Regions from separate parts of the Microbispora cellulosiformans genome, predicted to be linked through region 1. Evidence: predicted binding sites of a transcription regulator. Region 1 holds the regulator's gene; each other region holds the start of a gene.
What was found. Region 1 encodes LexA, which represses DNA repair genes until DNA is damaged. Its sites were predicted from a motif close to TCGAACANNTGTTCGA; they were not measured.
Positions count from the first base shown of each region.

Region 1 (9,739 bases):
CACGGCGAACTCCCGCTTGCCCTTGGTGGTCATGCCGGCGGGCACGTACTGCCGGGTGGTGAAGCCGTACGTCGCCTTGGTCTGGGCGGGGTCGGTGTCCGCCTGCCAGGGGCCGCCGAGCCTCGGCAGCGTGATCCGGCCGGCGGTGTCGGTGAGCACGCCCTTCACCGGGGAGGCGGTGCCCTCGTAGACGGGCAGTTGCGGCACCTGTGCCTGTGGCTTGGCACTGGCGCGGGGCGCGGTGGCCGAGGGCTTGGGCGGGGTCGCCGCCTCGGCCGACCTGCCCGAGCTGAGCGGCCCGGCGCCGAACGCCCAGACCAGCACCGCCACCAGCACGGCCACGACCGAGGCCACCAGCGCGTACAGCCAGACCGGACGGCCGGGCCCGTCGTCCTCGTACTCGTCGATCGCCCGGTAGTTCTCCCCGAAGACCGTGTTCCACAGCTCCTGCTGCCGGTGCGCCGGAGGCGTCTTGGGCCCGCTGATCTGTCCCGCCGTCACGAACGGCCGGTACGGGTCGTCCGGCTGGGGCGGGGGCGGCGGAGCCGTCGACATGGGCGGCTGGGCGTGCGGGGGGACGGGCCGGGACGGCGGCGAGACGGGCTGGGAGGTCTCGGCGTACGACCGGACCGAGGGGGTGAACGGGGCGGCCGGGGTGGCGGGGCCGGCCGGGCCCGCGGGGGACCGCGGCGGCGGGCCGGGCTCGCCGAAGGCGGGGGTGGGCATGCGCGGGGCCGCGCCGGGCGGGGGGCCCGCCATGGTCGCCGCGTCCGTGTCGCGCGGCGCGCCCTCGACGAAGGAGCGCACAGTGGGCGTGAAGGAGGCCGGCGGAGGGATCTCGGGCCAGGCCGGGGGGACCTCCGGCCAGGCCGGCGCCCGCTGGGGCTCGCTGCGGTCCGAGGGCACGCTACCTCCCGAGATCATGCCCGAATTGGGGGTGCCTGGCATGATCTCATGGGAGCCGGGGGCTGCCGCAGCGAAACCGGAGAATGCCCCGCGGAACTGCTCACCGGTGGGGTCGGTGGGCGGGTCCTGCATCGGCAAGTCCGGAGGCGGGAAAGAGTTGGCCACGCAAGCACAGTAAGCGAGCGGACATAAGAGGTCACAACGGAACTATCACCATCGGGTATCGCACTTTGACACGCAAGGTCAGCCCCGGATGATCGGAACCGCGGCCACATGGGCGACTGCGCTACGCTTGACACGCGTGCCGCCACCCTGCACTGCGTCACCTGCACTGGGCCACCCCGTACTTGGGGCATCCGTCTCACAGCTCGGCGCGTGAGAGCGCGCAGGCGCGGGCCGCCCCGATCGTATGGCAGGGGTTGCCCGGGCGGGCGTCATCAACCCTGATTCTGCCGCCGGGCGAGGAGTGGAAGTGGACGAGCCGGTGTACGACCCGCAGGCGCTGCAGGCCAAGTGGCTGCCGCGGTGGGAGGAGTCGAACCCCTTCGCGGCGGTCGAGGACGCCGCGGACACCAGGCCGCGCAAGTACATGCTCGACATGTTCCCCTACCCCTCCGGCGACCTCCACATGGGACACGGCGAGGTCTTCGCGATCGGCGACGTCGTCGCGCGGTACTGGTTCCAGAAGGGCTACAACGTCCTGCACCCCATCGGGTGGGACTCCTTCGGCCTGCCCGCCGAGAACGCCGCGATCAAGCGCAACGCCCACCCGGCCGAGTGGACGTACGCGAACATCGAGACACAGGCGAACTCGTTCAAGCGGTACGCGATCTCCTTCGACTGGTCGCGCCGCCTGCACACCAGCGACCCGGAGTACTACCACTGGAACCAGTGGCTGTTCACCCGCTTCTACGAGCGGGGCCTGGCCTACCGCAAGGGCGGCCTGGTCAACTGGTGCCCTCAGGACCAGACCGTGCTGGCGAACGAGCAGGTCGTCGCGGGCAAGTGCGAGCGCTGCGGCGCCGACGTCGTCCGCCGCGAGCTGACCCAGTGGTACTTCAAGATCACTGACTACGCCGACCGCCTGCTCGACGACATGGCGCGGATCCAGGACGGCTGGCCCGAGCGTATCCTGACGATGCAGCGCAACTGGATCGGCCGCTCCACCGGCGCCGACGTCCGGTTCGAGATCGAGGGCCGCGACGAGCCGGTCACCGTCTACACCACCCGCCCCGACACGCTGTACGGCGCGACGTTCTTCGTCGTCGCGGCGGACGCCCCGCTGGCGGAGGAGATCGTCGCCCCCGAGCAGGCCGAGGCGCTGGCCGCCTACCGCGCCGAGGTCGCCAAGCTCTCCGACATCGAGCGGCTGTCCACCGAGAAGGAGAAGACCGGCGTCTTCCTGGGCGTCTACGCGGTCAACCCGGTCAGCGGGGAGCGCATCCCCGTCTGGGCCGCCGACTACGTGCTGTCCGACTACGGCCATGGCGCGATCATGGCGGTGCCCGCCCACGACCAGCGCGACCTCGACTTCGCGCGGAAATTCGGCCTGCCGGTGAAGGTCGTCGTGCACACCGGCCTGGCCGACCCGGGCGAGACCGGTGTCGCCACCCCCGGCGAGGGCACGCTGGTCAACTCCGGCCCCCTCGACGGGCTGACGAAGGCCGAGGCGATCCAGAAGATCATCGAGGTCCTGGAGGAGCGCGGCACCGGCAGGGCCGCGGTCAACTACCGCCTGCGCGACTGGCTGCTGTCGCGGCAGCGGTTCTGGGGCACGCCGATTCCGATCATCCACTGCCTGGACTGCGGCGAGGTCCCGGTGCCGGACGACCAGCTGCCGGTCACGCTGCCCGACCTGCGCGGCGCGGACCTCAAGCCGAAGGGCGTCTCGCCGCTGGCCGCCGCCACGGACTGGGTCAACGTCTCCTGCCCCAAGTGCGGCGGCTCCGCCCAGCGGGACACCGACACGATGGACACCTTCGTCGACTCGTCGTGGTACTTCCTGCGCTACTGCGACCCGGGCTACACCGACGGCCCCTTCGACGTGGAGAAGGTCGGCAAGTGGGGCCCGATCGACCAGTACGTCGGCGGCGTCGAGCACGCCGTGCTCCACCTGCTGTACGCGCGGTTCTTCACCAAGGTCCTGCACGACATGGGCATGGTGGACTTCGTCGAGCCCTTCGAGCGCCTGCTCAACCAGGGCCAAGTGATCAACCGGGGCAAGGCGATGTCGAAGTCGCTGGGCAACGGCGTGGACCTGGGCGAGCAGATCGACAACTACGGCGTGGACGCCGTCCGGCTGACGATGATCTTCGCCGGGCCGCCGGAGGACGACATCGACTGGGCCGACGTCTCGCCGGCCGCGTCGCAGAAGTTCCTGGCCCGCGCGTTCCGCGTGATGACGGAGGCCGGAGCGGCGTCCGCCCCCGGGACGGGCTTCTCCGGCGGCGACGTCGAACTGCGCAAGGTCACCCACCGGACCATCGACGAGGTCACCCGGCTCGTCGACGGCCACCGCTTCAACGTCGCGGTGGCCCGCATGATGGAGCTGACCTCGGCCGCCCGCAAGGCGATCGACGCCGGCCCCGGCGCCGCCGACCCCGCCGTCCGCGAGGCCGCCGAGACCCTGGCGGTCATGCTGTCGCTGGTCGCGCCGTACGTCGCGGAGGAGGGCTGGGAGCGGCTCGGCCACGCGCCGTCGGTCGCGAAGGCGGGCTGGCCGCAGGCCGACCCGGCGCTGCTGGTGCAGGAGTCGGTCACGGCCGTGGTCCAGGTGGCGGGCAAGGTCCGCGACCGGCTGGAGGTGTCCCCGGACATCTCCGAGGCCGACCTGGAGGCGCTGGCCCTGGAGTCGGAGAAGGTCAGGGCGTACCTGGACGGCGCGCCGCGCAAGGTCATCGTGCGGGCGCCGAAGCTCGTCAACATCGTCCCGTGAGCGGACGTTGACGATCGGGCAGCTGTCCGGACAAAATTACGCCCGAGCCACAAAACCACTCATACAGATGAGGCGTGCGGTCAGGGCATGCCGCGACCACCACCGCTCCGGCGGTGGTCTGGGGTGCGCGCCTGACCGTACGGCTCACCGGTGGCGTGCGCCCCGCGTGGGAGGCACGTCTTGTACAGACGCATTCTCGGCGGGCTGGCGACCGCCGTCGCGATGGCGGCGACCGTGCTCGTCGCCACCGGTTCACCGGCGAACGCGGCCGGCACGGGCACCGGCTACCTGCACACCAGCGGGAACAAGATCGTCGACAGCACCGGCGCCACCGTCCGGCTGACCGGCATCAACTGGTTCGGCATGGAGACCGACAACAAGACCTTCCACGGGCTGTGGGCCAGCAACCCGTGGAGGAGCCAGCTCGACCTCATGGCGAACCTGGGCTACAACACGATCCGGGTGCCGTTCTCCGACGACGCGCTGAAGCCGGGCGCGCAGGCGACGAGCGTCAACACCGCATCCAACCCCGATCTCATCGGCCTGTCCCCGCTGCAGATCCTCGACAAGGTCGTGGACTACGCGGGCCAGAAGGGCATGCGGATCATCCTCGACCGGCACCGGCCGACCAGCGCGGGTCAGACGGCGCTGTGGTACACCTCGACCGTGCCGGAGTCGACCTGGCTCGCCGACTGGAAGTCGCTGGCCCAGCACTACGCCGGCAACACCACGGTCATCGGGGCCGACCTGCACAACGAGCCGCACGCCGACGGCACCAACCCGAACGCTACCGGCTCCTGCTGGGGCTGCGGCGACCAGGCGCGCGACTGGCGGCTCGCGGCCGAGCGGGCGGGCAACGCGATCCTCTCCGTCCAGCCCAACTGGCTGATCTTCGTGGAGGGCGTGAGCTGCCCGAGCGGCGGCCTGTCCAACGTCTGGGACAACGACACCAGCAACGACGAGGACTGCGGCTGGTGGGGCGGCAACCTCACCAAGGCCGGGCAGTTCCCCGTCCGGCTGAACGTCGCCAACCGGCTCGTCTACTCGCCGCACGAGTACGCCACGTCGGTCTACCACCAGCCGTGGTTCGACGACCCGACGTACCCGGCGAACATGCCGGCCATCTGGGACAAGTACTTCGGCTACATCTACAAGCAGAACATCGCGCCGATCATGGTGGGCGAGTTCGGCACCACGCTGGCCAGCAACACCGACAAGATCTGGCTCCAGGAGCTCATGAAGTACCTGGGCACCGGCGTGAACGGCATGTCCTTCACCTACTGGTCGTGGAACCCCAACTCGGGTGACACGGGCGGCATTCTGAAGGACGACTGGGCCACCGTCGACCAGGCCAAGCAGAGCATCATCTCGCCGTACCTGATCCCGCCGGTGGGCGGCAATCCGCAGTCGCCCTCGGCCTCTCCGTCGGTGTCCCCGTCGGTGTCCCCGTCGGCGTCCCCCTCGGCCTCTCCGTCGGCGTCCCCGTCGGCGTCCCCATCAGCGTCACCGTCCGCGTCCCCCAGCGGGAACGGGGGCAAGTCCTGCACCGCCACCTACAAGGTCGTCAACCAGTACAGCGGCGGCTTCCAGGGTGAGGTCACGGTGAAGGCGGGCGGCTCCGCCATCTCGGGCTGGACCGTGAAGTGGGCCTTCCCGAACGGGCAGAGCATCAGCCAGCTCTGGAACGGCACGCTCAGCGCGAGCGGATCCAACGTCACGGTGACGAACATGTCCTACAACGGCGCGCTCGGCGCCGGGGCGTCCACGGCGTTCGGGTTCAACGCGAGCTGGTCCGGCACCAACGGCGTGCCGTCGCAGGTCACCTGCACGGCGAGCTGAGCGAGCGGATCACTTCAGCGCGGCGGCGATCCTGGCCAGGATCTCCTCCAGGATCGGCGCCGACGTCGCGAAGTTGAGGCGGGCGAACGTGTCGCCGCCTCCGTAGTTGGGGCCCGGGTTGAGCCTGACCCGGGCCTCCCGCTCGACGAAGGAGGCGGCGTCGGGGATGCCGAAGTCGAGCCATGCGAGATAGGTGGCCTCGGGCAGGCGGTACCCCACCCCGGCCGGGAGCCGCTCGGCGACGAGCCGGCGGTTGCGGTCCAGGATCGCCAGCACCTCCTCCAGCCACGTGTGGCCGTGCCGCCACGCGGCCACCGTGGCCTCCACGCCGAGGACGCTCGGCGCGCCGTAGAGGTGCGCGGGCTGACGGCCGAGCGCGTCCCTGACGTCCCTGGCGCCCAGATGGGCCACCGAGCAGCGCAGCCCGCCCATGTTGAACGCCTTGCTGGCGGAGGTCAGCGTGACCGTCCGCTCGGGCAGGATCGTGGCGAACGGGATGTGCCGGGCCGGGGCGTACGTCAGGTCGGCGTGGATCTCGTCCGCGATCACCAGCGTGCCGTGCCGGTCGGCGTACGCGGCGAGCCCCTCCAGCTCCTCCCGGGTGAACGACCGGCCCGACGGATTCTGCGGGTTCACCAGAAGGAGCACGCGTACGGGCTCGGCGGGGACCTCGAACCGGCCCTCGGCCGTCAGCGGCATCGGCACCAGGCGGCGGCCCATCCCGGTGACGGTGACGAGGAAGGGGTCGTAGGCCGGGACGTGCAGCGCCACGGCGTCGCCGGGCTCGGTCATGAGGTGCAGCAGCACCTGGAGAGCCTGGTTGATGTCGGTGTAGGACCGCACGTGCGCGGGATCGGCCCGCCAGCCGTACCTCGCCTCCATCCGCTCGGCGAAGGCCTCCGCCAGCAGCCCGGCGGTCGGCTGGTCCAGCCACGCGGGGTAACCGAGATCCGTGGCCGCGCGGCGCGCGACGGCCTCCCGGACCGCCTCGGGCACGGGAAAGTCCATGTCGGCGACCCAGGCGGGGATGACACCGGGCGCGGCCAGGGCCCACTTGATCCCGTCACGGGCGCGGGCGGCCTCCAGGGAGAGCGAGTCGAGTTTCACGGGACTCACCCTAATCGCCAGATATCGGTCATCCGGAGAGTGATCATGCCGGCGTCCCGCGGCGGGACGCCGGCACAGGATCTACAGCTTGCGCAGGACGGCCGTGACCTTGCCGAGCACGGTGGCCTCGTCGCCGGGGATCGGCTCGTAGTTCGGGTTGTGCGGCACCAGCCACACGTGCCCGTCCTTGCGCTTGAACGTCTTCACGGTGGCCTCGCCGTCGATCATCGCCGCGACGATGTCGCCGTTGTCGGCGACCGGCTGCTGCCGCACCACGACCCAGTCCCCGTCGGCGATGGCGGCCTCGATCATCGAGTCGCCGGAGACCTGGAGCAGGAACAGCGTGCCCTCGCCGACAAGCTGCTTGGGCAGCGCGAACACGTCCTCGATGCTCTGCTCGGCGAGAATGGGGCCACCGGCGGCGATGCGGCCGACCAGCGGCACGTACGCCGCGGTGGGCCGGTTGAAGCCGGTCTCCTCCTCGGCGGCGTCCGGGTCGACCCACAGGACCGGCTCGCCGGGGAGCCTGACCTCCAGCGCCCGGGGGCGGTGCGGGTCCCGGCGGAGGTAGCCCTTACGCTGGAGCGCCGTGAGCTGGTGCGACACGCTGGAGGTGCTGGTCAGCTGGACGGCCTCCCCGATCTCCCGCATGGACGGCGGATAGCCGCGCTGCTGGACCGAGTCGCGGATCACCTCGAGGATCTTCCGCTGCCTGGGGGTGAGGCCAAGCGAGTCGCGCCGACGAACCGCGAGGTCGCCGACGCCATTCGCCTGCTCACTTCGGTCACTCACGATGCCACCTCTCAATCCGTGTTCCTCATGTCGCACAGAGCGACCGTACCGCGATTCAAGATCACCGTCAAACAATTGTTCGATATCCAGCGAAATCGCCGATCTCGCCGTTCTCCTCATCGTACGGGAGTTCGATCGATCCCGTGTTCGATTTACCCGATCTTCCTGGCCGGTCGTACGCCCAGCTCAGAAGGAATGGAGAAATCCCGGCGCGAAAATGCCGTACGGCCTATTCCCCCGCGCCCGGGGCAGGGGATGCGCCTGGGGCGCGTGGGGCGACACGCGCGGCGAACAGGAACTTCCCCCGCCACGGCCGGTTCGACTTGCGTTCAAGGACGGGCACTTCTACCGTTGGACCCCAACATCTAGTAGTCACAGCGGTGTAAGTTCACTACACCTTGTGTTCGGGATGTGCGTTCAGGGAGGCGATGAAGTGCACTGTCCGTTCTGTCGCCACCCGGACACACGGGTCGTGGACAGCCGCGCAGCCGAAGACGGGGCGGCCATCCGCCGCCGCCGCACCTGCCCCGAATGCGGGCGCAGGTTCACCACTCAGGAGACCGTGCTGCTCATGGTGAGCAAACGCAGCGGGGTCACCGAGCCGTTCTCCCGGGAGAAGGTCGTCGCGGGCGTACGGCGGGCCTGTCAGGGGCGCCCGGTCGGCGAGGACTCCCTCGCCCAGCTCGGGCAGCGCGTGGAGGAGACCATCCGGGCCACCGGCGCCGCGGAGATCGCCTCGCACGAAGTGGGGCTGGCCATCCTGGGCCCGCTCCGCGACCTGGACGAGGTGGCGTACCTGCGGTTCGCGTCGGTCTACCGGAGCTTCGAGACGCTGGCGGACTTCGAAGCCGAGATCGAGCGGCTCAGGGCGGCCCACGGCGGCGGGGAGTAGCCGCCGGGCCGGCGGGCGGGGCGAGGAGCGAGCCGTGCGGCGCGACGATGAGGGTGTAACGAGCGTGGTCGGAAAGAGGGGCTCCATCGGGCCCCGGGAGGGGGAAGTCATGACGGAGACCGTGAGCGGCACAGAGGCGGGTGCGGGAGGCCGGGGAGCGAGGCGTCCGCGCAAGGGCCTGAAGATGAAGCGCATCTTCACCACCCCGGGCGTCCACCCGTACGACGAGGTCCGCTGGGAGCGGCGCGACGTCGTGATGACCAACTGGCGCGACGGCTCGGTCAACTTCGAGCAGCACGGCGTGGAGTTCCCGGCCTTCTGGTCGGTCAACGCCGCCAACATCGTGACCACCAAGTACTTCCGGGGTGCGGTGGGCACCCCGCAGCGCGAGTCGAGCCTGCGGCAGCTCGTCGACCGGGTGGTGGGCGTCTACACCCGGACCGGCGTCGAGAACGGCTACTTCGCCTCCGAGGAGGACGCGGAGATCTTCGACCACGAGCTCAAGCACGCGCTGATCCACCAGACCTTCAGCTTCAACTCCCCGGTCTGGTTCAACGTCGGCACCCGCTCCCCCCAGCAGGTCAGCGCGTGTTTCATCCTCGCGGTGGACGACACGATGGAGTCGATCCTCGACTGGTACAAGGAAGAGGGTGTGATCTTCAAGGGCGGCTCGGGCTCGGGGGTCAACCTCTCCCGGATCCGCTCGTCCAAGGAGCTGCTGTCCAGCGGCGGCACGGCGAGCGGCCCGGTCTCGTTCATGCGCGGCGCCGACGCCTCCGCCGGGACCATCAAGTCGGGCGGCGCCACCCGCAGGGCGGCGAAGATGGTCGTCCTCGACGTGGACCACCCCGACATCGAGGAGTTCATCGAGACCAAGGCGCGCGAGGAGGACAAGGTCCGCGCGCTGCGCGACGCCGGGTTCGACATGGACCTCGGCGGCAAGGACATCGTGTCCGTCCAGTACCAGAACGCCAACAACTCGGTCCGCGTCTCGGACGAGTTCATGCGCGCCGTGGAGGCCGGATCGAACTTCGGCCTGCGGGCCCGGCTGACGGGCGAGGTCATCGAGGAGGTGGAGTCCCGGTCGCTGTTCCGCAAGATGGCGCAGGCGGCCTGGGAGTGCGCCGACCCCGGCGTGCAGTACGACGACACGATCAACGACTGGCACACCTGCCCGGAGACCGGGCGCATCACGGCGAGCAACCCCTGCTCGGAGTACGTCCACCTGGACAACTCCTCCTGCAACCTCGCCTCGATCAACCTGCTGA
Region 1 is NZ_VYTZ01000002.1:803,531-813,269, reverse strand. It holds gene F5972_RS07645 (hypothetical protein) at 1-948, opposite strand, end outside; gene leuS (leucine--tRNA ligase) at 1,379-3,841, shown strand; gene F5972_RS07635 (cellulase family glycosylhydrolase) at 4,022-5,680, shown strand; gene F5972_RS07630 (MalY/PatB family protein) at 5,690-6,787, opposite strand; gene lexA (transcriptional repressor LexA) at 6,869-7,582, opposite strand; gene nrdR (transcriptional regulator NrdR) at 8,013-8,471, shown strand; gene F5972_RS07615 (vitamin B12-dependent ribonucleotide reductase) at 8,581-9,739, shown strand, end outside.

Region 2 (9,739 bases), on a different contig from region 1:
GAGGCGGGCCTGGTGGCGCGGGGCACCGACGCCTCCGACGCCCGGGTGCGCACCGTCGAGCTCACCGACGAGGGCCGCGACCGCCTGCGTGCCGTACGGCGGGCGCGCATCGCCTATCTCTCCGGCAGGCTCGGCGCGCTGACCCCCGAGGAGCGCTCAGCGATCGAGAGCGCCCTGCCCGCCCTGGCCAAGCTGGGTCGTGTCTGACAAATCATGGCCCTGCTGCGCGTGGCCCAGGCGGCGCCTCGTTGCGTTGTCGTCGTCGCCCATAGCTCCGCTATGGCCTCCTCCGCCTTGCGATGCATCCACCTGGATCCACGCTCGCGACGGGCAGCATTTGTCAGGCACTCCCTGGGACGGACATGACCGCGTTTTGGGCGGGGGAGGCCGTGGCCATACCCTGAACTGGTCACCACAGAAGGGGAAACCGTGACGTCCGCACCCAAGATCGGCGTGCTCGCCCTGCAGGGCGACGTGCGCGAGCACGTCCGCGCGCTGGAGGAGTCGGGGGTGACCGCCGTCCCGGTGCGCCGCCCGGGGGAGCTCGCCGCGGTGGACGCGCTGGTCGTCCCGGGCGGAGAGTCGACCACGATGTGGAAGCTCGCCGTCACCTTCGAGATGCTCGAACCGATCCGGCTGCGGATCAAGGAGGGCATGCCCGCCTACGGCTCCTGCGCCGGGATGATCATGCTGGCCGACCGGATCGAGGGCGGCGTAGAGGGCCAGGAGACCCTCGGCGGCATCGACATGGTGGTCCGCCGCAACGCCTTCGGCCGCCAGGTCGACTCCTTCGAGGCCGATCTCGACTTCGCCGGGCGCGGGGAGATCAGGGCCGTGTTCATCCGCGCGCCCTGGGTCGAGTCGGTGGGGCCGGACGTCGAGGTGCTGGGCCGGACCGAAGCTGGGAGTAGGATCGTCGCGGTCCGACAGGGACCGCTGCTCGCGACGTCCTTCCATCCGGAGCTGACCGGCGACGCGCGCGTGCACTCGTATTTTGTCGAAATGGTGAGGGAGTTCTAGGCGATGTCCGGCCACTCCAAATGGGCGACGACGAAGCACAAGAAGGCGGCGCTGGACTCCAAGCGCGGCAAGCTGTTCGCCAAGCTCATCAAGAACGTCGAGGTCGCGGCCAGGACCGGCGGGCCCGATCCGGACGGCAACCCGACGCTGTACGACGCCATCACCAAGGCCAGGAAGAACTCGGTCCCGATCGACAACATCGAGCGGGCCCGCAAGCGCGGCGGCGGCCTTGAGGCCGGCGGCGCCGACTGGCAGACCATCATGTACGAGGGCTACGCCCCGGGCGGTGTCGCGGTTCTCATCGAGTGCCTCACCGACAACCGCAACCGCGCGGCGTCCGAGGTGCGCGTGGCGCTGACCCGCAACGGCGGCTCGCTCGCCGACCCCGGCTCGGTATCGTACATGTTCAACCGCAAGGGCGTCGTGCTCGTCCCCAAGGGATCGCTGAGCGAGGACGACGTTCTCATGGCCGTCCTCGACGCGGGTGCCGAGGAGGTCAACGACCTCGGTGACAACTTCGAGGTGGTCTCCGAGGCCTCCGACCTGATCCCCGTGCGCAAGGCGCTGCAGGACGCCGGCATCGACTACGAGTCGGCCGAGATGAGCTTCATGCCGACCCTCAACGTCCCGCTGGACGAGGACGGCGCCCGCAAGGTCTTCAAGCTCATCGACGCGCTGGAGGACAGCGACGACGTGCAGAACGTCTGGGCGAACTTCGACGTCAGCGACGACGTCATGGAGAAGCTGGACGTCTGACCCGGCCCGCCCGATCGGGATCGCCCGATCGGGGCCGGCTGATCGGGCTTGACGGAAAACCGCTGGCCCGCCGTACCGCGATCGGCATAGGTTGACGCGTCGTGGACATCCGCGACCTCACCGCCGGCGACCTCGACGCCGCGCTCGACATCCGGAGACGCGCCTTCGGCCCGCTGTCCGCCGAAGGCGCGCGGACCTGGCGCGAGCTGGTCTCCCCGATGCTGCCGGAGGGGCGTTACCTGGGCGCCTTCGACGGGTCCAGGCTCGCCGGCGCGGCCAGGATCAACCCGTACGTCCAGTGGTGGCACGGCCGGCCGCTGTCGATGGGCGGCGTGGCCAGCGTGACCGTCGCACCCGAGGACCGCGGCAGGGGAGTGGGCCGCGCGCTCATGGAGGCGGCCGTCGAGCGCTGTGCCGCGCTCGGCCACGTGGTGTCGGCGCTCTATCCGGCGACCACCCCGCTCTACCGGAGCGTGGGCTACGAGCACGCCGGCGGCATGACGAGGATCACGCTGCCCGCCGAAGCGCTGCGCACCCTCGGCAGCACCGGTGGTCACGGTGGCGCGGGGGAGCTGCGCCGGGCCGGCCCCGGAGACGCGGCCGAACTGGTGGCCCTGATCGGCAGGCTCTACGCCGCCACCCGCGCGAGCGGCCCGATGTCCTACGACGAGCGCACCTGGCGGCTGTGGCTCGCCGACGAGGACGACTACTGCTACCTCGCAGGCGACGGGTTCGTCCTCTACCGCTGGAGCGACGGCGACATCGAGGTCGACAACCTGGTGGCGGGCTCGGAGGCGACGGCCAGGGCGCTGTGGTCGCTGGTCGGCAGCGCCTCCTCCGTCGCGAAGTCGGTGCACGCCTGCGTCGACCCTGCCGACCCCGTGCTCTGGCTGCTGCGCGAGCGGTCGGACGACGACGTCACGGTGCGCCGGTGGATGCTCCGGGTGATCGACCTGCCCGCCGCGGTCGCGGGACGCGGCTTCCCCGCCGGGGTCGCGCTGGAGACCGTTGTCGAGGTGACCGACCGGCTGCGCCCCGGCAACACGGGATCGTGGACGCTCCGCGTGGCGGGCGGCTCCGGCTCCGTGACGCGGTCGGACCCGGCGTCACGTACGGCGCCGGGCACCGAGCCGGGCACCGGGCCGGGCTCCGGCCCGGGGGAGGTGACGCGGCTGACGATCGGCGGCGCGTCCGCGCTCTTCGCCGGGGTGCCCACGGCCACGCTGCGGCGCTCGGGCAGGCTGACGGGTGGTTCCCCCGAGACCGACGACGCGCTGGACGCCGCCTTCGCCTGCGCCGCCTACATGATCGACGCGTTCTGACGCCGCGTCGCGCCCCGCACCGCCGGTGATCGCGGTAGAGTGACCGACCGAACTGATGTTCGGCGGAGAGGCGAGCCGGTGCGATTGCCCCACGTACGGGTGATGGGGGTGGACCCGGGGCTGACGCGGTGCGGCCTCGGCGCCGTGGAGGGCAGGCCCGGCGCGCCGCTGAGCCTGGTGTCGGTCGGGGTCGTGCGGACTCCTGCCGACGACGACATCGGCGCCCGGCTGGTCGTCATCGAGGCCGAGATCGAGCGATGGCTCGACGAGCTGAAACCGGACGCGGTCGCCGTCGAGCGGGTGTTCGCCCAGCACAACGTGCGCACGGTCATGGGGACGGCGCAGGCGTCGGCCGTCGCGATCGTCTGCGCGGCCCGGCGCGGGCTGCCGGTCGCCCTGCACACGCCGAGCGAGGTCAAGGCCGCCATCACTGGCCACGGCAACGCCGACAAGAAGCAGGTGGGCACCATGGTCACCCGGCTGCTGCGGCTCGACGCCATGCCGAAGCCCGCGGACGCGGCCGACGCGCTCGCCCTGGCCATCTGCCACGTCTGGCGCGGCGGCGTACAGCACCGCCTGGCCGACGCCCTGGCCCGCGCCCGCTCCGCCCCGCGACCGGCCCCCGCACGCCGGGAGGACGCGTGACCCCGTACGCAGGCCGCCGAGGCTCTGGTAGGACTGGGAGGCCCGGCGCGGTCGCGGCCGGGTGGCAGGGCCGGGGAGGGAGCACGCGGTGATCGCATCCGTTGCGGGGCAGGTGACGGCGGTCGGCGCCGACAGCGCCGTGGTCGAGGTCGGCGGGGTCGGAGTGCTCGTCCACTGTGCCCCGGGGACCCTGGCCGGGCTGCGCGCCGGCGAGCCCGCCCGGCTGTCCACCTCGCTCGTGGTGCGCGAGGACTCGCTGACGCTGTACGGCTTCGCCTCCGACGACGAGCGCGCCGTCTTCGAACTGCTGCAGACGGCCAGCGGGGTCGGGCCGCGCCTCGCCCTCGCCATGCTCGCCGTGCACGCGCCCAACGCGCTGCGGATGGCGGTGGCGAGCGCCGATCTCAAGGCCCTGACGATGGTGCCCGGTATCGGGCAGAAGGGCGCCCAGCGCATCGTGCTGGAACTGAAGGACAAGCTCGGCGCGCCCGCGCAGGCCGTCGACGCGGCGCTGAACGGCGGCGCCCGTCCCGCCTGGCGCGACCAGGTGCATTCCGGCCTGGTCGGCCTCGGCTACTCGGCCAGGGACGCCGACGAGGCGGTCGCGGCGGTGGCCCCGGAGGCCGACGCGGAGGTCGCGGCCGGTCGCGCCCCGCAGGTGGCCGCGTTGCTGAAGTCGGCCCTGCGCGCCCTGAGCGTCCGGTGAGCATCGGGCGTCCGGTGAGCATCGGCGGTCACGGAAGAGGCGGGCCCGACGCGGCGACCGGCCCGGCATCGGGTCCGGCGGCCGGACTCGGGAGGCGGGCTAGGGAGGCGCGAGGCGGGCCGGGGGATGCGCGAGGGCCGGGCGGTTCGATGAAAGATTCACCGGGAAGCGGATGGTTCCCGGCAGGCCGAGCGGATGGTGCCGAGTGAGTGTGGAGCGGGATCTCGTGTCGCCCGAGCCCGAGGGCGACGAGCAGGCGATCGAGGCCGCGCTGCGTCCGAGGCGGCTCGACGAGTTCATCGGGCAGGGCCGCGTACGCGAGCAGCTCTCGCTGGTCCTGGAGAGCGCGCTGCGCCGCAACCGGCCGCCCGACCACGTCCTGATGAGCGGCGGCCCCGGCCTGGGCAAGACCACACTCGCCATGATCATCGCGGCGGAGCTGGGCGCGCCGCTGCGGATGACCTCGGGCCCCGCGCTGGAGCGCGCGGGCGACCTCGCCGCGATCCTGTCCACGCTGACGGAGGGCGAGGTCCTGTTCATCGACGAGATCCACCGGATGTCCCGGCCCGCCGAGGAGATGCTCTACCTCGCGATGGAGGACTTCCGGGTCGACATCGTCGTCGGCAAGGGCCCCGGAGCCACCTCGATCCCCCTCGACATCGCCCCGTTCACGCTGGTCGGGGCCACCACCCGGGCGGGCCTGCTGCCCGCGCCGCTGCGCGACAGGTTCGGCTTCACCGCCCACATGGACTTCTACGAGGTGGCGGAGCTGGAGCTGGTGCTGCGGCGCTCGGCCCGCCTGCTGTCGGTGGAGCTGCCCGACGACAGCGCCCTGGAGATCGCCCGCCGCTCGCGCGGCACGCCCCGCATCGCCAACCGCCTGCTCAGGCGCGTGCGCGACTTCGCCGAGGTCCGCGCGGAGGGCGTGGTCACCAGGGAGATCGCGGCGGCGGCGCTCAACCTGTACGAGGTGGACGCGCAGGGCCTCGACCGGCTCGACCGGGCGGTGCTCGACGCGCTGCTGCGCAAGTTCGGCGGCGGGCCGGTGGGCCTGTCGACGCTCGCGGTCGCGGTGGGGGAGGAGCCGGAGACCGTCGAGGTCGTGGCCGAGCCCTTCCTGGTGCGGCAGGGCCTGCTGGCCCGCACGCCGCGCGGCCGGGTCGCCACCGCCTCCGCCTGGGCGCACCTCGGTCTGACTCCGCCTCCTGACAGCTTCGGCTCGCCCGTCGCCCCCACGCTCTTCGAGGGCTGACCGCGCGTCACCGGGAAGCGCCCTCCGGGCGTTCCCCGGGCACTCCCCGGGCGCTCTCCTGAAGCGGAAACCGGGGCAAAGAGGTAACAGACCGATTGCGAAGCCCATGAAACGGGAACTTTCCTGCTCGCCGAGCCGTGGGTTCGTTGCCGGGCTTCGGCGGGCTCGCATACACTGCGTGGCTTGACTGGCCGCTCACGCCGGCGCGAGCAGCGTCGCGGTGGCCCGCGTGTCGCAGCGCACCAGACCTCCGGCGTCAGGCCGGTTCATCACGTTACGGAAGGGTGGCCCCCGTGGGTAACAACCCGCTTGGGACGTTCCTGCCACTGATCTTGCTGGTAGTGGTTTTCTACTTCCTGTTGATCCGCCCGCAGCGCAAGCGGCAGCAGGAGCAGGTCCAGATGCAGAACTCCCTCACCCCGGGCGTCCGGGTCATGACCACGACAGGCCTGTTCGCGACGGTCGTCGCCCTGGAGGACGACGACGTCGTGCTCGAACTCGCGCCCGGCGTCGAGACCCGCTGGGTCAAGGGCGCGATCGGCCGCGTGCTCACTCCCGTGGACGACGTGACCGGCGTGGAGACCGAGGAGACCGTGACCGGTGGTCCCGACACGGGGAACGGCGACGATACGAGCACCAAGCAGTCCTGAGTAGGCTGATCGCAACCTTTCGACGAAAGAACTGACCTCCAGTGGCCCCACCGACCAGTAGCCAGAGCAAGCCGGGACGCACACTCCTGCTGCTCCTCGTGCTCATCATTGTCATGGGCGCGACGGTCGCCCTTCAGAAGGCGTTCGTCCCCAAGTTCGGCCTCGACCTCGCGGGCGGCACCACGGTGACCCTCTCGCCGGTGACGGCGAACGGGAAGGCTCCCTCGCAGGAGAGCCTCGACCGCGCGGTGACGATCATCCGGCAGCGCGTCAACGGCACCGGCATCTCCGACGCCCAGGTCGCGAAGTCGAACGACAACATCGTGATCCAGATCCCGGGCGCGGGCCGGGACGAGGCGCTCAAGCTGGTGTCCACCACGGCCGAACTGCGCATGCGGCAGGTGCTCGCGGTGGCCGCGGCCAAGGCGCCGCCGGTCCAGCCGTCCACCGCCGCGCCGACCGCGAGCGGCTCGGCCGCGGCGACCCCGGCGGCCTCCCCCGGCGTGGCCTCGACGGCCAAGGCCAGCGCGGCCCCGAACGGGAACGCCACGCCGGCGGGCCGGGCGCTGTCGAAGGCGCTGACCGCGCCGACGCCGGAGCCGAGCGGCACCAAGCGGGCCACGACGTCCGGCGGCCGTGCCGCGAAGGCCTCTCCCTCGGCCTCCGCCTCCGCCGCGCCGTCGTCGAGCGCCGCGCCCGAGGACGCGAACGACCCGCTGGCGGGCCAGGACACGAGCGGCATCGACCAGGCGCTGCTCACCGAGTTCCGCAACATCGACTGCAGCGCGAAGGACCGCGGCCAGGGCGCCATCGACGACCCGAACAAGCAGATCGTCGCCTGCAGCGACGACGGCTCGGCCCGCTACATCCTGGACAAGGCCGCCGTGCAGGGCACCGAGATCAGCGGCGCCCAGGCGGGGACCGACCCCACCACCGGTGAGTGGATCGTCCAGGTGAACTTCAAGTCGAAGGGCGCCACGCAGTTCGCCGACATCACCCGGCGCATCACCAGCCTGCCGGCCCCGCGCAACCAGCTCGCCAACGTGCTGGACGGCGTCGTCATCGTCGCTCCGACGATCGAGGAGGCCATCCCCGGCGGTAGCGCCCGCATCTCCGGCAGCTTCACCCAGGTGACGGCCACCGACCTCGCCGACCAGCTCAAGTACGGCGCGCTGCCGCTGAAGTTCCGGCAGAGCTCGGTCGTGTCGGTCTCCTCGACCCTCGGCCAGGACCAGCTCCACGGCGGCCTCATCTCCGGCGCCATCGGGCTGATCATCGTCATGCTCTACCTGCTGCTCTACTACCGCGGCCTCGGGCTCATCGGCATGGCCAGCCTGTGCGTGGCGGCGGTCGTCACGTTCCTGACCGTCGACGTGCTGAGCCACAACGCGGGCTTCCGGCTCTCGCTGCCGCACATCATCGGCCTGGTGGTCTCCATCGGCATCACGGCCGACTCGTTCATCGTCTACTTCGAGCGGATCCGCGACGAGATCAAGGAAGGCCGCCGTACGCTGCGCTCGGCGGTCGAGGTGGCCTGGCGGCGCGCCCGGCGCACCATCCTGGTGGCCGACGCCGTCATGTTCATCGCCGCGGTGGTGCTCTACTTCCTCGCGGTCGGCGACGTGGCCGGCTTCGCCTTCGCGATGGGCCTGACGACGCTCATCGACGTCGTCGTCGTGTTCCTCTTCACCAAGCCGCTGATGTCCCTCGTGGCGCGGATGAGGTTCTTCGCCAAGGGCCACAAGCTGTCCGGACTCGACGCGGAGCGCATGGGCCGCACCGGCCGCGCCGAGCAGACCCTGCAGGAGGCGTGATGCCGGGAGTGATCAGCCGCCTCTACCGCGGCGACATCGACATCGACTTCGTCGGCAAGCGCAAGACCTGGTACGGCCTGTCGGCGCTCCTGCTGGCCCTCTCGATCCTGGGCCTCATCGTCAACCAGGGGCTGAACCTGGGCGTGGAGTTCCGTGGCGGCTCGGTCTTCGACTTCGCCCGCACGCCCGGCTCCAGCATCGAGCAGGTCCGGGAGACCGTCGCGGAGGCCGGGCCCCACCAGGTCATCGTCCAGCAGGCCGGTCCGAACTGGCGGGTCACCACCGAGAGCCTCGAGGCCGAGGAGGTGACCAAGGTCCAGCAGACGGTCGCCCAGAAGTACGGCGTCCCGGAGAGCCAGGTCAGCTCGCAGGTCATCGGCGCGACCTGGGGAGGCGAGGTCTCCCAGAAGGCCTGGATCGGCCTCGCGGTCTTCATGATCGCGATCATGCTGTACCTGTCCGTGGCGTTCGAGTGGCGGATGGCCCTCGCGGCGATCGTCGCCCTCGTGCACGACCTCGTCATCACGGCGGGCGTCTACGCCTGGTCGGGCTTCGAGGTCACCCCGGCGACCATGCTCGGCTTCCTCACCATCCTCGGTTACTCGTTGTACGACGCGGTCGTCGTCTTCGACATGATCAAGGAGGTCACCGGCAAGCTCGGCACGAGCGCGAAGATGACCTACACGCAGGCCGCCAACAACGCGCTCAGCCATACGCTGATCCGGTCGCTGAACACCTCGCTGGTGGCGATCCTGCCGGTGGCGGCGATCCTGTTCATCGGCACCACGCTGCTCGGCGCGGGCACGCTGAAGGACCTGTCGCTGGCCCTGTTCGTCGGCATGATCGTCGGCACCTACTCGTCCCTGTGCGTGGCGACGCCGATCCTGGTCACGCTCAAGGAGCGGGAGCCCAAGTGGCAGGCGCTCGCCAAGCGGGTGCACGCCAAGGAGGTCTCCACCGCCAAGGCCTCCCGTACGGTCAAGGAGCCGGTCTCGGCCGGCTCGCAGGGCACGACCCCGGCCGACGACAAGCGCAAGAAGCGCTGAGCGCTCGCCGGACGCGCACACCACGGAGGCGCCCCCGGAACCCGCACGGGTTCCGGGGGCGCCTTCACGTGCGCCAGAGCCCTTCAGGAGCGGGTCCGCGAGCCGGCCCGGAAAGAAGGCCGAGGCCCCTCCCGCCGATCTCCGCGGCGGACCTCGGCGGTCGCGCCGTTAGGGTGAACGTCGTGACTGACTGGACGGCACTCATCAGGGATGTCCCCGACTACCCCAAGCCGGGCATCCTCTTCAAGGACATCACCCCGCTGCTGGCGGACCACGCGGCCTTCACGCAGGTCGTGGACGAACTCGGCGAAGGACTCGCGTTCGACAAGGTGGTCGGCATCGAGGCCCGCGGGTTCATCCTCGCCGCCCCGGTGGCCTACCGCAGCGGCGCGGGATTCGTACCAGTGCGCAAAGAGGGCAAACTGCCCTCGGAGACGTACGAGGCGTCCTATGATCTGGAGTACGGCTCCGCGACGATCGAGGTCCACGCCGACGCCTTCGAGTCCGGCGACCGCGTGCTGATCGTGG
Region 2 is NZ_VYTZ01000015.1:138,918-148,656, forward strand. It holds gene F5972_RS30875 (MarR family winged helix-turn-helix transcriptional regulator) at 1-207, shown strand, start outside; gene pdxT (pyridoxal 5'-phosphate synthase glutaminase subunit PdxT) at 430-1,020, shown strand; gene F5972_RS30885 (YebC/PmpR family DNA-binding transcriptional regulator) at 1,024-1,776, shown strand; gene F5972_RS30890 (GNAT family N-acetyltransferase) at 1,878-3,098, shown strand; gene ruvC (crossover junction endodeoxyribonuclease RuvC) at 3,201-3,743, shown strand; gene ruvA (Holliday junction branch migration protein RuvA) at 3,832-4,449, shown strand; gene ruvB (Holliday junction branch migration DNA helicase RuvB) at 4,655-5,701, shown strand; gene yajC (preprotein translocase subunit YajC) at 5,995-6,351, shown strand; gene secD (protein translocase subunit SecD) at 6,450-8,165, shown strand; gene secF (protein translocase subunit SecF) at 8,165-9,211, shown strand; gene F5972_RS30925 (adenine phosphoribosyltransferase) at 9,394-9,739, shown strand, end outside.
Region 2: a site for LexA is predicted at 3,146-3,161, ahead of ruvC (crossover junction endodeoxyribonuclease RuvC). Genes of this name have one in related genera too.

Region 3 (9,739 bases), on a different contig from region 1:
GGGACTCGCCCGCGGAGGCCCCGCTGACGAGGGACCGATGACCGCGCACCCGCGTCACGAGCTCGACGAGATCATCCACGCCCCGGTGCGGCTGTCGATCGTGGCGGCGCTGGCCGCGGCCGATAAGGCCGACTTCCGGTTCCTCCGCGACACGATCGAGGTCAGCGACTCACTGCTCAGCAAGCACGTCCTCACGCTCGAAGAGGCCGGCTACGTCCGGGTGGAGAAGGCCTTCGTCGGCAAGCGGGGGCGCACCTGGCTCTCGCTGACCGAGCGAGGGCGGGCGGCTTTCGAGAACTACATGGACGTGCTGCGGCGAATCATGGAGGCGACCCCCCGTGCTTGAGATCGACGGACTGCGCAAACGCTACGGAGACAAGACCGCCCTCGACGGGGTGGGCTTCACCGTACGACCCGGTGAGATGTTCGGCTTCGTCGGCGCCAACGGCGCGGGCAAGACGACGACGATGCGCATCGTGATGGGCGTGCTCGGCGCCGACTCCGGAGAGGTGCGGCTCGACGGGCGCCCGCTGGGATTCGACGATCGCCGCGCGTTCGGCTACATGCCGGAGGAGCGCGGCCTCTACCAGAAGATGAAGGTCGCCGAGCAGATCGAGTACTTCGGCCGGCTCCACGGGCTCGCCCCGGCCGCCGCCCGCACGGCCACGGACGCCCTGCTCGAACGGCTCGGCCTGGTCGGGCGGCGCGACGACGCGGTCGAGGCGCTGTCGCTCGGCAACCAGCAGCGCGTGCAGCTCGCGGTCGCGCTCGTCCACGAGCCGACGGTGCTGATCCTCGACGAGCCGTTCTCCGGCCTCGACCCGCTGGCGGTCGACGCGCTGGCGGAGGTGCTCAAGGACCGCGCCGCCGAGGGCGTGCCGGTCATCTTCTCCAGCCACCAGCTGGATCTGGTCGAACGGCTCTGCGACTCGGTCGGCATCATCTCCGCAGGCCGGATGGTCGCGTACGGCCCGGTCGCCGAACTGCGGGAGCGGGAGGGTCGCGGGGTGCTGCGCGTCGTGGTCCGGGACGCCGCGCCCGGCTGGGCCGACGGTCTTCCCGGCACGGTCGTCCGCGAGGGCGACCGCGACGTCCTGCTCTGCGAGGAGGGCGACGACCAGGCCGTCCTCCGCACGGCGATGAGCGCGGGGACGGTCGAGCACTTCGGGCGGCGGCAGCCGACCCTCACCGAGATCTTCAGGGAGGCGGTGGCATGAACGGCCTGATGCTGGTGGCCCAGCGGGAGGTCCGCACGCGGATCCGGACGAAGTCCTTCCTGATCAGCCTGGCGATCAGCGCGATCCTGGTGGCCGCGCTGGCGTTCCTGCCCAAGGCGCTCGGCGGTGACGGCACCTTCGACGTCGGCGTGGTGGGCGCCGCCCCCGCGCCCGTCACCCAGCTCTCCTACTCGCGCTATCCGGACGAGGCGGCCGCGCGGAAGGCGGTGATCGCCGGAGACGTCGACGCGGCCCTGATCGGCGGGGACAGGGTCGTCGCGAACGGCGAGCTCGACCAGCGGCTGGGGCTGATCCTCGAAAGCGTCCACCGGGACGAGCAGATCAAGGCGGCCGGGGTCACGGTCACGCCGCTGCGGGTGGAGTCGGTCGGCGCCGACGCGCGGTACCAGGGGGTGCGCACCGGCATCGCCACCCTGCTGGTGATGGTGCTGTTCTTCCTGTTCATCTACTCCTCCATGTACGTCGCGATGGGCGTGGTGGAGGAGAAGGGCAGCCGGATCGTGGAGATCCTGCTGACCTCGGTGCGCCCGTGGCAGCTGCTGGGCGGCAAGATCGTCGGGCTGGGCGTCCTGGGGCTGGTCAACCTCGCCGTGGTCGTCGCCGCCGGTCTGGCCGCGTCGGTCGCGACCGGTTTCGCGGCCGACCTCCCACCGGGAATGGGCGGGATCGTCGTCAGCGCGCTCGTCTGGTTCGTGCTGGGCTACGCGTTCTTCGCCGTGCTCGCCGCCACCTTCGGCTCGCTGGTGTCGCGGCAGGAGGAGCTGAACACGGTGCTGACGCCGATGACCACGCTCATGATGCTGACCTACGTGACGGCCTACTTCGCCGCCGTCCAGCCCACCGGCACGGTCGCGCGCGTCCTGTCGCTCGTGCCGCCGTTCTCCTCCATGGTCATGCCCGTGCGCACGGCCGCCACCGGCGTGCCGCTGGGAGAGATCCTCGTCGCCGTGGCGCTCATGATCGTGGCGGTCGTGGGCGTGCTGCTGTTCGCCGCCCGGGTGTACCAGCGCGCGGTTCTCCGTACGGGCGCCCGGGTCAGGCTGGGCGAGGTCCTGCGCTGATCCTGTACGGAACCGGGCTCGGCGGGTTCCCGCCGGGCCTCGGTGGGTTCCGGGGAGGTCCTGGAGGGTCAGAGCGGCCGGGTGAGCGTCGTAGTGATCATCTCGGCCGCGCGGCCGGGATCGTCGGCGCTCTCCTGTCCGCCCGGGGCCCACAGGAACATCCAGCCCTCCCCGGCGGGGATCGCGAAGACGATCGTCTGCCTGCCGGTCTCCGGGTGCCAGACGGAGAGGACGGGGGTGTCCCCGCCGATCAGCCGGGCGCCGAGGCCGTGGCCGGGGAGCCGGGCGGCGAGTGCCTCCAGGTAGGCCAGGCGCTGCCTGCCGTAGTCGCCGGTGCCCGTCACAAGGCCCCCTTCGCGGGAGATCCAGCTTTGTTACAAGGATCGTCGCAGGTCAACGGGACGACAACCATGAACGGGTAACGCCCGGGAATGTAACGGCGGCGGGAACTCCGGCCGGTTTCCCGATGTCGGCGGCGGTTCCTCATGTGATCGAACAGTCGTTCGGCTATATTGGTCTGGTCGCCCCTGGGGTGCGCGCCGCGCGCGGCGCCCGGACGCGGCGGACCGCCGCACCCGCCTTCCGGGCGGTGTGCGGGAAGCTCAGAAAATGTCGGTCGCACCCCGTAGCTTTTCGGTGACCGAGCAGACGACCACCCTCCAGGGGGCATCCAATGGCAATCAACGACCGCGAGAAGGCCCTTGAGACCGCCCTCGCGCAAATCGAGCGGCAGTTCGGCAAGGGCAGCGTCATGCGTCTCGGAGACGACGCGCGTGCCCCGATCGAGGTCATCCCCACCGGCGCCATCGCTCTCGACGTGGCCCTCGGCATCGGCGGCTTCCCCCGGGGCCGGATCGTGGAGGTGTACGGCCCGGAGTCCTCCGGTAAGACGACGGTGGCCCTGCACGCCGTGGCCAACGCCCAGCGGGGCGGCGGCATCGCCGCCTTCATCGACGCCGAGCACGCCCTCGACCCCGAGTACGCGAAGAAGCTGGGCGTCGACGTCGACGCGCTGCTCGTCTCCCAGCCGGACACCGGTGAGCAGGCCCTCGAGATCGCCGACATGCTGATCCGCTCCGGCGCCGTCGACATCATCGTGATCGACTCCGTGGCGGCCCTCGTGCCGAAGGCGGAGATCGAGGGCGAGATGGGCGACAGCCACGTCGGCCTCCAGGCCCGCCTCATGTCGCAGGCGCTGCGCAAGATCGCCGGCGCCCTGAACCAGACCCGGACCACCGCGATCTTCATCAACCAGCTCCGCGAGAAGATCGGCGTCATGTTCGGGAGTCCCGAGACCACCACGGGTGGCAAGGCGCTCAAGTTCTACGCGTCGGTGCGGCTGGACGTGCGCCGGATCGAGACGCTCAAGGACGGCACCGAGCCGGTCGGCAACCGGACCCGGGTGAAGGTCGTCAAGAACAAGATGGCCCCGCCGTTCCGCCAGGCCGACTTCGACATCCTCTACGGCATGGGCATCTCCCGCGAGGGTGGCCTGATCGACATGGGTGTCGAGCACGGATTCGTGCGGAAGGCGGGCGCCTGGTACACGTACGAGGGCGACCAGCTCGGGCAGGGCAAGGAGAACGCCCGCAACTTCCTGAAGAACAACCCCGACATCGCCAACGAGATCGAGAAGAAGATCAAGGAGAAGCTGGGGGTCGGGCCCCGGCTCGACACGCCGACCGAGACTCCCGCCGCTCCGGCCGCCGCGCCCGCGCCCACGTCGGGCCGAGCGACCGCGTCCGCGTCCGCGTCGGGCCGGGGCAGCAAGGCGGCCGCCGCGCCCAAGCCGGGTGACGTCTGAGCGCAGGCATGAGGCGCGACGAGCCCTCCGGCCCGGACGGCGAGTCCGGGCCGGGAGACTGGAACTCGGGCCCCTGGGGGCCGGTCGAGGAACCGGCCGGCTCGGCCGATGACGCGTCCGCGACGATCGCCGCTCTGCGGGCGCAGATCCGCAGGCGTGAACGGCGAGCCCCGGACGGAGCCAGCGGCTTCGGCGATCCCGGCAGCTCCGGCGACCCCGGCAGCTCTGGCGGCGCTGACAGTCCCGGCGCCGTTGCCGGCTCCGCCGGCCCTGGTGGGTTCGACCTCTGGGGCCGGGACGACACCGACCGCGACGACACGGGCCCGGCCGCCGCCGGGTCCGGGCGCCGGCGTCAGGGGCGCGGCAGGAAGCGGCGGGAGCGGTCCGGGGGGCGGGTGCCCGATGGGCCGCAGGAGGGCAGCGCGGCGAGCGAGGGGCCGCCGGCCGACCCCGAGGCGGTGGCCAGGGCCATCTGCCTGCGGCTACTGACGATGGCGCCGAAGACGCGGGCCCAGCTCGCGGACGCCCTGAGCAAGCGGGACGTGCCCGAGGAGGCGGCGACCGCCGTGCTGGAGCGGTTCTCCGAGGTCGGGCTCATCGACGACGAGGCGTTCGCCGCCGCGTGGGTGACCTCCCGGCACGCCGGGCGAGGCCTGGCCCGCCGCGCGCTGGCGCAGGAGCTGCGGCGGCGTGGCGTCGCCGAGGAGACGGTTGAGGACGCCCTGGAGCGGCTCGATCCCGACGAGGAGACCGAGACCGCGCGCAGGCTGGTGGAGCGCAAGCTGGCCGGCACGCGCGGGGTGGAGCCGCAGGCGCGCATGCGCCGGCTGGTCGGGATGCTGGCCCGCAAGGGCTACTCACCCGGCCTGGCGTTCCGCATCGTCCGGGAGGCGATCGAGGCCGAAGGCTTACCCTCCGATGGGCTTCCCGACAGCTTCGAGTGAGCTATAGCACCATGCAAAAGTCGCTTGACAGGCCATCTTTGCTTGCTCGTTACCTCTCTGACGCTTAATCTCGACCGCAGTGAGGAGTTACTCCGCGCAGCGCGGATTGCCATAACGGTGAACCACGACGGACGAGGACTTTGGCCGGCCTTCGGGCCAGATCGGTCACCCTTCGGGGTGTCCGGGCGATGTGACGATATTTGTCCTGGTGAAGCCACCGGGCTCTGCCGTGCTGCGCGCGTGTGACCCCTGCCATGAGGTTGTCGTGAGGCGATAGGGGTGAGCGCGCATGGACACGATCGTGATCGTTCTTGCGGTTGCGGTGGTGCTGCTGGCTCTCGTGATGATCGCCGCCCTTGTCATAGTCGTACGCCGCACCGGCGGAGTCGCCGTGCCGTCCGGTCCCTCGCCCGAGCAGCTCGCCGAGGTCAAGGCCGAGGTCAACGAGGAGCTCGAACGGGCCCGGCAGGAGGCCGAGGAGATCCGTACGAAGGCGGAGCGGGACGCGGGGGAGATCCTCCAGAAGTCCGAGTCGCTCGCCGAGAGCGCGGCGCTCACGCGCAAGGAGGTCGAGGAGGAGGCGCGCCTCCTCAAGAACGAGCTCAAGGAGCTGCGCTCCGACCTGGAGCGGCGCGAGAACCGGCTGGCCGAGCGCGAGCAGCGGCTCGACGAGGAGGCGCGCAGGCAGGCCGAGCGGGCCCGCAAGCTGGCCGAGACCGAGACGGAGCTGGCCGACCGCCGCGAGGACCTGGAGCGGGTGGCCGAACGGCGCAAGGAGATCCTGGAGCGGGTCGCGGGCCTGACGGCCGACCAGGCCAGGGCCGAGCTGGTCAAGGAGATCGAGAACCAGGCCAAGCGCGAGGCGGCCCTGATCGTCCGGGAGATCGAGAGCGAGGCCCGCAAGGAGGGCGAGAAGCGCGCCTGCAAGATCGTGACCCTCGCCGTGCAGCGGGTCGCCACCGAGCAGACGGCCGAGTCGGTCGTGAGCGTCCTCCACCTCCCCGGCGACGAGATGAAGGGCCGGATCATCGGCCGCGAGGGCCGCAACATCCGGGCCTTCGAGTCCACCACCGGCGTCAACCTGATCATCGACGACACACCCGAGGCGGTGCTTCTGTCGTGCTTCGACCCGGTTCGCCGGGAGACGGCCAGGCTGACGTTGGAGAAGCTCGTGCTCGACGGGCGCATCCACCCCCAGCGCATCGAGGAGGCCCACGAGCGCAGCAAGGCCGAGGTGCTGGACCTGTGCGTACGCGCGGGGGAGGACGCGCTGGTCGAGCTGGGCATCACGGAGATGCACCCCGAGCTGGTCACCCTGCTCGGGCAGCTGCGCTACCGCACCTCCTACGGCCAGAACGTGCTCAAGCACCTGATCGAGTCGGCCCACATCGCCGGGATCATGGCCGCCGAGCTCCGGCTCGACCGTGACCTCGTCAAGCGGTGCGCTCTCCTGCACGACATCGGCAAGGCGCTCACGCACGAGGTCGAGGGCAGCCACGCGATGATCGGCGCGGAGATCGCCCGCCGGTACGGCGAGCACGAGGACGTCGTCCACGCCATCGAGGCGCACCACAACGAGGTGGAGGTCAGGACCGTCGAGGCCGTCCTCACCCAGGCCGCCGACGCGATCAGCGGCAGCCGCCCGGGTGCCCGGCGCGAGTCCCTGGAGGCGTACGTGAAGCGGCTGGAGCGCCTGGAGGAGATCGCCCAGTCGTACGACGGGGTGGACAAGGTGTTCGCCATGCAGGCGGGCCGGGAGATCCGCGTCATGGTCCGGCCCGACAACGTCGACGACATCCAGGCCCAGGTGATCGCCCGGGACGTCGCCAAGCAGGTGGAGGAGGAGCTGACCTACCCCGGGCAGATCCGCATCACCGTGGTCCGCGAGTCCCGCGCCACCGAATTCGCTCGATAACTGCGGCTGACCCCGGCCGCCGCTGACCGGATTTGGGGTGAATGTGCTATACCCCTCCATATACTCCCGGTTTAGCCCGGTGCTCCCCAGCCCCTGAAGCGAGTGCACGACCATGATCTCCTCGACCCCGTACCGGCGGCTTCTCGTGCTCGTGCTGGCGGCCACCGCGATCAGTGCCTGTACGGCGAAGACGGAGACTCCCAAGGCCGCGCAGGCCCCCGCGGTGAACGTCGTGCAGCCGGGCGCGCCGGGACAGGGCAGCAAGGTCCTGCCGGCCGGCGAGGTGCCGCGTTCCGAGGGCCAGGAGTACACCGACGCCGACGTGCGGTTTATGCAGGGGATGATCCGCCATCACTCCCAGGCCCTGCGGATGACCGGGCTCGTGGCCGGTCGCAGCGAGAGCAAGGACCTTCCCCGGTTCGCGAAGCGGATCGAGATCTCCCAGCAGGACGAGATCGACCAGATGGTGCGCTGGCTGAGGACCCGGCTCCAGCAGGTGCCCAGCGTGGGCTCCGGCACCGGGCACGACCACGGCGGGGAGCCCATGCCGGGCATGCTCACCGAGGCGCAGTTCGCCGCGCTGGAGCAGGCCAAGGGGGCGCGGTTCGACCGGCTCTTCTACGAGGACATGATCCAGCACCACATGGGCGCGCTGACGATGGTCGAGCGGCTGTTCGGCGACGGAGGAGGCGGCGAATCGGAGATCAACCAGTTCGTCACCCACGTCGACGGGGACCAGCGCATCGAGATCGACCGCATGCGCGCCCTCCTCGCGAAGCTGAACGAGTAGCCCGCCCCCGGCACGCCACCGATCCTCCCGTCACCACTTCAACGACGGGGGAGTGGTGTAGCGGGTGGCGAGGACGCCGAGCTGGTCGATGACGGCCCGCTTCCAGCTGCCGTCCTCGAACATCCGGCGCAGCGCGTCGTTCACCTGGTCGCGCAGGGCGGCCGTGCTGGTGGCGATGCCGTACTCCTCGGTCGACAGCGGCCTGCCGCTGAACCGGAACCTGCCGGGATACTGCGCCGACAGCCCGGCGAGCACGGGCGCGTCGGCCACGATGGCGTCGGTGCCGCCACGGGCGAGCAGCGGCGCGCAGGCGGCGGGCAGGTTCGCCTCGGCGAGGAAGAACTGCCGCCAGCGGGCGCCGAACCTCGCCACGAGCGGCCCGGCGGACTCCCGGGTGACGCAGACCCGCTTGCGGGCGAGGTCGCGGGGCCGCGTGATCGACAGGTCGTCGGCCCGGACGAGGACGTCGGTGCTGGTGACGAGATACGGCCCCGCGACCGGCCGGGAGCGCTCCGGGCCGGTGACACCGACGACGAGGTCCGCGTGGGCCGTGTCGGCCGTGTAGACGATCTGGTCGTCGCGGTAGCCGAGGGCCCTGGCCACGTAGTGCGCGACCTCGACGTCGAAGCCGCCGAAGTGCCCGTCGGGCATCCGGGCGACCAGCCCCGGCTGCCCCGGGCGCACGCCGATCACCAGCCTGCCGTCGCCCCCGCACCCCGCGAGGCATCCGGCCGCCAGGACGCCGATCACGGCGAGGCCACGCCACACGCGCTCAATATCGAGGTCGCGTACGCGCCGCCGCCAGCAGCGACACGGCAAAAGTCCCTTGACCCGGGAGCGCGGGCTCAGCGGACGAAGGCGACCTCGCCGCCCGCCCGTTCGGCGGCGGCCGGGTCGGCCGTGATCTTCCTGCTGCGCCGGCTGCGCCGTTCCAGCCAGGCGGCGAGATAGCCGAGCGCCAGGTTGATCGCGATGTAGACCACGGCGATGACGATCACCGAGGGGATCAGGTTGGCGTAGTTGGCCGGCACGACGCGGGCGCCCGCGTTGAGCAGGTCGGCGTACGCCACGACGAACCCGAGCGCGGTGTCCTTGAGCAGCACCACGAGCTGGCTCACGATCGCGGGCATCATCGCGGTCACCGCCTGCGGCAGCAGGATCATCCGCATCACCTGGTTCTTGCGCAGGCCGATCGCGTAGCCCGCCTCGGCCTGGCCGCGTGGCACCGCCAGGATGCCCGCGCGGACGATCTCGGCCAGGACGGACCCGTTGTAGACGGTGAGACCGAAGACCACGGCCGTGAACTCGGTCACGACCAGCCCGGCCAGGCTCCCGCCGTACTGGGCGAAGAAGATCAGCATGAGCACCGGGACCGCGCGGAAGGCCTCGACGACCACCGCGGCCGCGATCCGCACCCAGCGGTGGTCCGACAGGCGGGCGATGCCGAACACGGCCCCGAACAGCAGCGCGAGCACCGCGGCGAGCGCCGCGGCGACCAGTGTGTTGAGCAGCCCGGGCAGGATCAGCTCGGTCCACGTGTCGGCCCGCAGGAACGGCTGCCACAGCTTGCCGTCCCACTGGCCCTTCTCGTCGAACTTCGTCCAGACGAAGTACGCGACCAGCAGCAGGACGACGCCGAACGCGAGGGTCAGCGCGTTGTTGCGCAGCCGGGTGCGCGGGCCCGGGACGTCGTAGAGGACGGTGGCGCCGCGCTCGGTCATCGGACCACCGCCAGGCGCCGGGCCAGCCGACCGGACAGCAGGTTCAGGGGGAGGGTCAGCACGACGAACCCGGCGGCGAAGCCGAGGAAGATGGGAATGATCGCGTCTCCGTGGGCGTCGAACAGGTTCTTCATCCGCAGCGCCGCCTCCATGACGCCGATCGCCGCGGCGACCGTCGTGTTCTTGACCAGCGCGTTCAGCAGGCTCCCGAGGGGCGCGATGACCGTGCGCACCGCCTGGGGGAGGATCACCAGGCGGAGCGTCTG
Region 3 is NZ_VYTZ01000010.1:135,933-145,671, forward strand. It holds gene F5972_RS26405 (hypothetical protein) at 1-41, shown strand, start outside; gene F5972_RS26410 (winged helix-turn-helix domain-containing protein) at 38-346, shown strand; gene F5972_RS26415 (ABC transporter ATP-binding protein) at 339-1,217, shown strand; gene F5972_RS26420 (ABC transporter permease) at 1,214-2,299, shown strand; gene F5972_RS26425 (hypothetical protein) at 2,368-2,643, opposite strand; gene recA (recombinase RecA) at 2,973-4,103, shown strand; gene recX (recombination regulator RecX) at 4,112-5,047, shown strand; gene rny (ribonuclease Y) at 5,337-6,962, shown strand; gene F5972_RS26445 (DUF305 domain-containing protein) at 7,075-7,752, shown strand; gene F5972_RS26450 (transporter substrate-binding domain-containing protein) at 7,783-8,520, opposite strand; gene F5972_RS26455 (amino acid ABC transporter permease) at 8,598-9,473, opposite strand; gene F5972_RS26460 (amino acid ABC transporter permease) at 9,470-9,739, opposite strand, start outside.
Region 3: a site for LexA is predicted at 2,791-2,806, ahead of recA (recombinase RecA). Genes of this name have one in related genera too.